Regions from separate parts of the Streptomyces sp. NPDC091282 genome, predicted to be linked through region 1. Evidence: riboswitches for the same ligand, from Rfam matches in the RefSeq annotation. Region 1 holds a riboswitch; the other holds the start of a gene.
The links. A riboswitch is a leader RNA that binds a small molecule or an ion and turns the genes downstream of it on or off. The one in region 1 is predicted to bind glycine.

Region 1 (3,400 bases):
CACGCACCGCCGGGCTCGGTGTCTTTCTCTGGGTCCGCCTCGGGATCTACTTCTGGCGCTTGTAGAACGGCAGGGCCACGACCTCGTACGGTTCGTGGCTGCCCCGGATGTCGACGCCGACACCCGCGGTGCCCGGCGCCGAGTGCGCCGCGTCGACGTACGCCATGGCGATCGGCCTGCCGAGCGTGGGGGAGGGGGCGCCGGAGGTGACCTCGCCGATCACCTTGCCGTCCGCGACCACCGGGTAGCCGGCGCGCGGCACCCGGCGGCCCTCGGCGACCAGGCCGACCAGCACCCGCGGCGGATTCGCGGCGGCCCGGTCGGCGGCCTCGGTCAGCGCCTCGCGGCCCACGAAGTCGCCGTCCTTCTCGAACTTCACGACCCGGCCGAGGCCGGCGTCGAAGGGGGTCAGCGAGGTGGTCAGCTCGTGCCCGTACAGCGGCATGCCCGCCTCCAGGCGGAGCGTGTCGCGGCAGGACAGGCCGCAGGCCACCAGGCCGACACCGGCGCCCGCCTCGGTCAGCGCCTCCCACAGCGCCACCGCGTGCTCCGGCTTCACGAACAGCTCGAAGCCGTCCTCGCCGGTGTAGCCGGTGCGGGCGATCAGCGCCGGGACGCCGGCGACGGTGCCGGGCAGCCCGGCGTAGTACTTGAGGCCGTCCAGGTCGGCGTCGGTGAGCGACTTCAGGATCCCGGGCGACTCCGGTCCCTGGACGGCGATCAGCGCGTACGCGTCCCGGTCGTCGCGCACCTCGGCGTCGAAGCCGGCGGCGCGCTCGGTCAGCGCGTCGAGGACCACCTGGGCGTTGGAGGCGTTGGCCACGACCAGGTACTCGGTCTCGGCCAGCCGGTAGACGATCAGGTCGTCGAGGATGCCGCCGTCGGCGCGGCAGATCATGGTGTAGCGGGCGCGGCCCACGCCGACGGAGGCGATGTTGCCGACCAGGGCGTGGTTCAGCAGGGCGGCCGCCTCGGGGCCGGTCACCGCGATCTCGCCCATGTGGGAGAGGTCGAAGAGCCCGGCCCTGGTCCGCACCGCGACGTGCTCGTCGCGCTCGGAGCCGTAGCGCAGGGGCATGTCCCAGCCGGCGAAGTCGGTCATGGTGGCGCCGAGCGAGCGATGCAGGGCATCGAGCGCGGTACGGCGGAGTCCAGCGGAATCGGAACTGCTCATCGGTCGGTCGTCTCCCAAAGATCCCAGGGCATGACAGGCGAGGTCGGTCCTCCCCATCTGTCATCGGAACCTGAGAGGTTCGCCTCGACCACGGACGTGGTCGAAGGCTTGCACCTTGGGTGGGACCGCCGGCGGGCGGTCCGCTTTTCAGATGTGCCTCGCCCGCGCGGTAACGGTGCCTGAGAGATTCAAGGGAGGGACTTGCTCCTTCGGCGCCCCGGTGAAGACTGCCGGGGACTCTCCCGCGCGGATTCAAACGGCCGGTATGCAGTTGGCGCGCACATCATTGCATGCCGGGCCGGGCTTTGTAACAGCCCTGTGGCCGGAACCGGACGGAACCGCGAGACACCGTGCATTACCTTCTCTTTACAATAAGCGGGGAGAACCTTTCCTGAGCCCCCAGGGAGGACGGTCACGGTGACAAGGACCACGGCATACGCGACGACGACGGGCATCGCCCTGCCGGGACAGCCGGCGGCCCCGGCCCGCGAGCGGCACGGGGAGCGCCCGGCACGCGTGGTGCGCGACCTGCGCGACCGGACCGGCCGCAGCCCGCAGGGCCTGCTCTTCGGCCCCCGTGACCTGGTCGTGGTCACCGGCCTGCCCGGCAGCGGCAAGTCCACCCTGATGCACCGCACCGTCCAGGGCATCCGGATCGACTCCCAGGACACCCGCGACCGCTGGGACGCCCGCCTGGCCCGCTTCCTGCCGTACGCCCTGTACCGCCCGCTGGTCCGCCTCGCCCACTACGCCGGACTGCGCCGCGCGCTGCGCAGCGGCGAGGGCGTGGTGGTGCACGACTGCGGCACCCAGGCCTGGGTGCGCGACTGGCTGGCCCGCGCGGCCCGCCGCCGCGGCGCCACCCTGCACCTGCTGCTCCTGGACGTCCCGCCGGGCACGGCGCTGGACGGCCAGCGCGAGCGGGGCCGCGGCGTCTCCCGCTACGCCTTCCTGCGCCACCGGCACGCCGCGTCCCGTCTGGTGCGCGCGGTGGAGAGGGGCGGGCTGCCCCGGGGCGTCGGCTCGGCGGTGCTGCTCGACCGGGACGCGGCCGACGTGCTGTGCCGGATCGCCTTCCGCGAGCCGGAGAAGTGCGCGGGGTGAGGCTCCCCGCGCGGGCGGGCGGCTCGCAGGGGTGGGGCATTGTCACAGCCACCCGATAGCCTTTTCGGACTCAGCAGCAGCGGTTTCCAGCAGGCGGTAGGCAGATGGACTTCCCGGCGGACATTCCCGCGGACTTCCCGGCACAGACGCACCCCCACCCGCACGGCGGGTGGCCCGGCAACGAACTGGAGGAGGTCCTGTCGGCCTCCCTCGGCGTCCCCGCGGCCGCCGGCCGGCTCATCGAGGTACTCGGCCGCGGTTTCCTGTGGATCCCGCTGCCCGAGGGCGGCGGCCCGCACAGCGGTTCCCTCGACCTGCCCACCACGGAGATCGAGGGCCGGGTGTACGTGCCGGTCTTCAGCTCCGAGGAGCAGTTCCGCCAGGTGGCCGGCTCCCACCTGTCGTACACCGTCGCCCCGGCCGTCGAGTTCGCCCGCGGGCTGCCCCCGCAGGTCGGCATCGCCGTGAACCCCGGCGGCACGGTGGGCGTCCCGCTGCCGCCGGAGGCGGTCGCCGAGCTGTGCCGGGCCGGCCGCAGCGAACTGGACGGTTCGGCCTCGGGCGGCCGGGTACGGCTCTTCGAACCGGACTGGCAGGACGACCCGATGGACTTCCTGGCCGCGGCCTCCGCGGAGTTCGCGGCCACCGGCGTGGTCGCCACGGCCCGCCGCTGCCTCGCCGCGGTCGAGACGGCGGACCCGGTGATGTTCGTGGGCGTCGAACTCTCCCAGTGGGAGGGCGACATCAGGGCGCTGCCCCTGGAGGCGCTGGGCCGGGCGCTGGGCCGGGTCCCGGTCGGGTGGCCGGTGAACCTGGTCCTGCTCGACGTCGCGGACGACCCGGTGGGCCACTGGATGCGGGAGCACGTCCGGCCCTTCTACCAGTACGGCCACTGAGAGCGCCCCGCCAGGGGCATCGGGGCCGCCTCCGGCCGGAAACCGGGGCGGAACCGGGGGAGAACCACGACGAAGCGCACCCGCCGCCGGACCGTCGGCGCCACCGGCCCCGGCGCTTAAGCTGTCTCCGAACGCGGGGCGACCTCCAACGCGGGGCAACTCAATGAAGGGGCGGTAACACGTGAGCGCCAGCGGCACCGCGGCGGCCGGGCAGGTCGAGCACATG
Region 2 (3,400 bases), on a different contig from region 1:
GTTGAGCTTCATCGTGCAGGAGCCCAGCGGGATCATGCCCCGGTCCAGGGCGTAGTCGCGGTCGGCGAGGCGGCGCAGGTAGCGCAGCATCGCGGTCTCGGACCGGTGCTCGTGGAAGACCGGGTGGCCCAGGTAGCCGTCCTCGCGCAGCAGCGCCTCGGGCAGCGTGTCCGCGGCGGCCGTGTCCAGCGCCTCGACGTCGCCCTCGACGCCGAACGCCGCCCAGACGGCTCCCAGCTGCGCGCGCGTGGTGGTCTCGTCGCAGGCCATGGAGACGTGGTCGGCGTCGACGAGGCGCAGGTTGACCCCGCCCTGCCGGGCGGCCGCGACGACCTCGGCGGCCTTGCCGGGCACGCGCGCGGTGAGCGTGTCGAAGTAGGCGCCGTGCACCAGCTCGACCCCGCCGTCCTTCAGCCCCGCGGCCAGGATCGTGGCGTAGCGGTGGGTCCGCTGCGCGATGGCCCGCAGGCCCTCGGGCCCGTGGTAGACGGCGTACATGCCGGCCATCACGGCGAGCAGCACCTGCGCGGTGCAGATGTTGCTGGTGGCCTTCTCGCGGCGGATGTGCTGCTCACGCGTCTGCAGCGCGAGCCGGTAGGCCCGGTGTCCGTCGGCGTCCACGGAGACGCCCACGAGCCGGCCGGGCAGGCTGCGCGCGAACTTCTCCCGCACCGCCATGTAGCCCGCGTGCGGACCGCCGAAGCCCATCGGCACACCGAACCGCTGGGTGGTGCCGACGGCGATGTCGGCGCCCAGCTCGCCCGGCGAGGTCAGCAGGGTCAGCGCGAGCAGGTCGGCGGCGACGGTGACCAGCGCGCCCAGCCCGTGCGCCTGCTCGACGAGCGGCTTGATGTCGCGCACGGCACCGGAGGCGCCCGGGTACTGGACGAGCACGCCGTTGATCTCCCGCGCGGCGAGATCGGCCGGGATGCCCTCGCTGAGGTCCGCGACGACGACCTCGACGCCCGTCGGTTCGGCCCGCGTCCGGATCACGGCGATGGTCTGCGGCAGGGCGTCCGCGTCGATGACGAAGACACCCTTCTTGTTCTTGCCCATGCGCAGCGACAGGGCCACGGCCTCGGCGGCGGCGGTGCCCTCGTCGAGCAGCGAGGCACCCGAGGTGGGCAGCCCGGTGAGGTCGGCGACCACGGTCTGGAAGTTCAGCAGCGCTTCCAGCCGGCCCTGGGAGATCTCCGGCTGGTACGGCGTGTACGCCGTGTACCAGGCGGGGTTCTCCATCACGTTCCGCAGGATGACGGGCGGCGTGAAGGTGCCGTAGTAGCCCAGCCCGATCATCGAGTCGAGCACCTGGTTGCGGTCGGCCAGCGACCGCAGCTCGGCCAGCACCTCGGCCTCGGTGCGCGCACCCGGCAGCTCCAGGGTGTCGGCGTTCTTGATGACGTCCGGCACGGCGGCTGCGGTCAGCTCGTCGAGCGAGCCGTAGCCGACCTGGGCGAGCATCTTGGCCTGCGCCTCGTCATCGGGTCCGATGTGGCGCTGCTCGAAGGGGATTCCCTGCTCTAGCTCGGAGAGCGGTACACGCTGGGCGGTCATTGCGGAGGCCTCCTGGTCTGACGCGACCTTCGAGGGGTACCCCGGCACGGGCACCCCGACGGCCTCCCCCTCTGTCATCTCAACCTGAGAGCTTCGCCGGACGCCCAGGGGATCCGGCTTGCACCGTCGGTGAGGACAAGCGCCATGGACGCCTGCCCTGCTTTCCAGAGTGACCTCGTCCGTGCGGTACGTGAGCCTGAGAGATTCCGGGGAGGATTTGCTCCTTCGGCGCCTCCGGTCTGCCCGGAGGACTCTCCCGCACGGGGTCAGCAGCCGTCTGCCAGCCTACCAGCGAGGGCACCGCACGGGTCTTCGAGTGGCCGCCTCCTTCAATGTGCTCTTTTGTAGTGCTTACGGATGAGGTGCGACCTAGTGGAGGGCCCGTGCAGACCGACATCGATCCGCGCAACCTGATCGGCCGCAAGGCGTTCGACCGCAACGGCACGAAGATCGGCACGATCGACGAGGTCTACCTCGACGACGCGACCGGGGTGCCGGAGTGGGCGGCCATACGCACCGGCCTGTTCTCCCGGGACGCCTTCGTGCCCCTGGAGCCGAGCGAGCTGGTCGAGGGCACCCTCAAGGTTCCCTTCGACCGCGCCCTGATCAAGGACGCCCCCGACTTCGGCGTGGGCCGCCACCTCTCCCCCGAGCAGGAACTCCAGCTCTACCACCACTACGGCCTGGACACGGCCGCCCCGCCCGCCGACCATCCCGACCACGACTTCGGCAAGCTGGCGGGCACGGAGGACTCGGGCGCGTAGGCCCGGCGGGGGCCGCTCCCGCCCTGCCCCGGCCCGGGACGGGGCCCTCCCGGCCCCGGAAGGCCCCGCGCTCCTGGTCACACGCCGACGCCGTCCGCGGGAACCTCCGGCACCAGCGGCAGCGGATCCACCGGTTCCAGCTCGGGGTCGTCCACCCGGAACGTCCGCACCCTCCCCGGCACCACCGACCCCGGCGTCTCGAACCGCACCGTCACCCGCCCCAGCCCGCTCCCCTGCACCCATCCGTGGCCGTACCCCGCATGGCGTACGTCGTGCCCCGCGGGCCACCGCCGCTCGACGGCCGCCTCCGCCTCGGCGGCCGGCTCCGCCACGTCCTCCTCCGCGGCCGGCTCCACCCCGTCCCCGGCCGCCGCCTGCGCGAACAGGTCCTCCTGGGTGTAGTCGGCGAGCCCCGACACGCCCACGCCCAGCAGCCGCACGCCTCCCGTCGTGTCCACCGAGTCCAGCAGCCGCGCCGCCGCCTCCCTTACCACCGCCGGGTCGTCGGTCGGCCCCCGCAGCGTCTCCGACCGGGTGAGCGTCGAGAAGTCGTACCGCCGCACCTTCAGCACGATGGTCCGCCCCGACAGGCCCGCCCCCCGCAGCCGGCGCACACACCGGTCGGCCAGCCGCTGCACCTCCATGCCCACCCGCGTCCGGTCGTGGATGTCCACGTCGTAGGTGTCCTCGACGGACACCGACTTGGCCTCCCGTTCGGCGACCACGGGCCGGTCGTCGTGGGCCAGCGCCATCGCGTACAGCGCGTGCCCGTGGGCCTTGCCGAGCAGCCGTACCAGTTCGTCCTCGCCCGCCTCGGCGATCTCGCCGACCGTGGTGATCCCGGCCCGCCGCAGGTGGTCCCCGGTCGCCGGCCCCACCCCCGGCAGGGTCCGCACCGTCATCGGCCCGAGCATCGCCCGCTCGGTGCCCGGCTCGATCAGCACCAGGCCGTCCGGCTTGGCCTGCTCGGAGGCGATCTTCGCGAGCATCTTGGAGGCGGCCAGCCCGACCGACCCGGAGAGCCCCGTGGCGCCCCGTATGTCCGCGCGCAGCTTCTCCCCCACCAGCCGCGCCGAACCGGC

Region 2: it holds a riboswitch for glycine, as region 1 does, so the genes downstream of both, gcvP (aminomethyl-transferring glycine dehydrogenase) here and gcvT (glycine cleavage system aminomethyltransferase GcvT) in region 1, are expected to answer to the same signal.

The regions. Positions count from the first base shown of each region.
Region 1 covers NZ_JBIVUX010000011.1:43,192-46,591, forward strand. The annotation lists gene gcvT (glycine cleavage system aminomethyltransferase GcvT) at 47-1,174, opposite strand; glycine riboswitch at 1,332-1,429, opposite strand; gene ACIQOE_RS36730 (AAA family ATPase) at 1,592-2,278, shown strand; gene ACIQOE_RS36735 (enhanced serine sensitivity protein SseB) at 2,383-3,174, shown strand; gene ACIQOE_RS36740 (enhanced serine sensitivity protein SseB C-terminal domain-containing protein) at 3,356-3,400, shown strand, end outside.
Region 2 covers NZ_JBIVUX010000004.1:9,357-12,756, reverse strand. The annotation lists gene gcvP (aminomethyl-transferring glycine dehydrogenase) at 1-1,554, opposite strand, end outside; glycine riboswitch at 1,729-1,823, opposite strand; gene ACIQOE_RS19195 (PRC-barrel domain-containing protein) at 1,938-2,318, shown strand; partial or broken gene ACIQOE_RS19190 (DNA polymerase IV) at 2,231-3,400, opposite strand, start outside.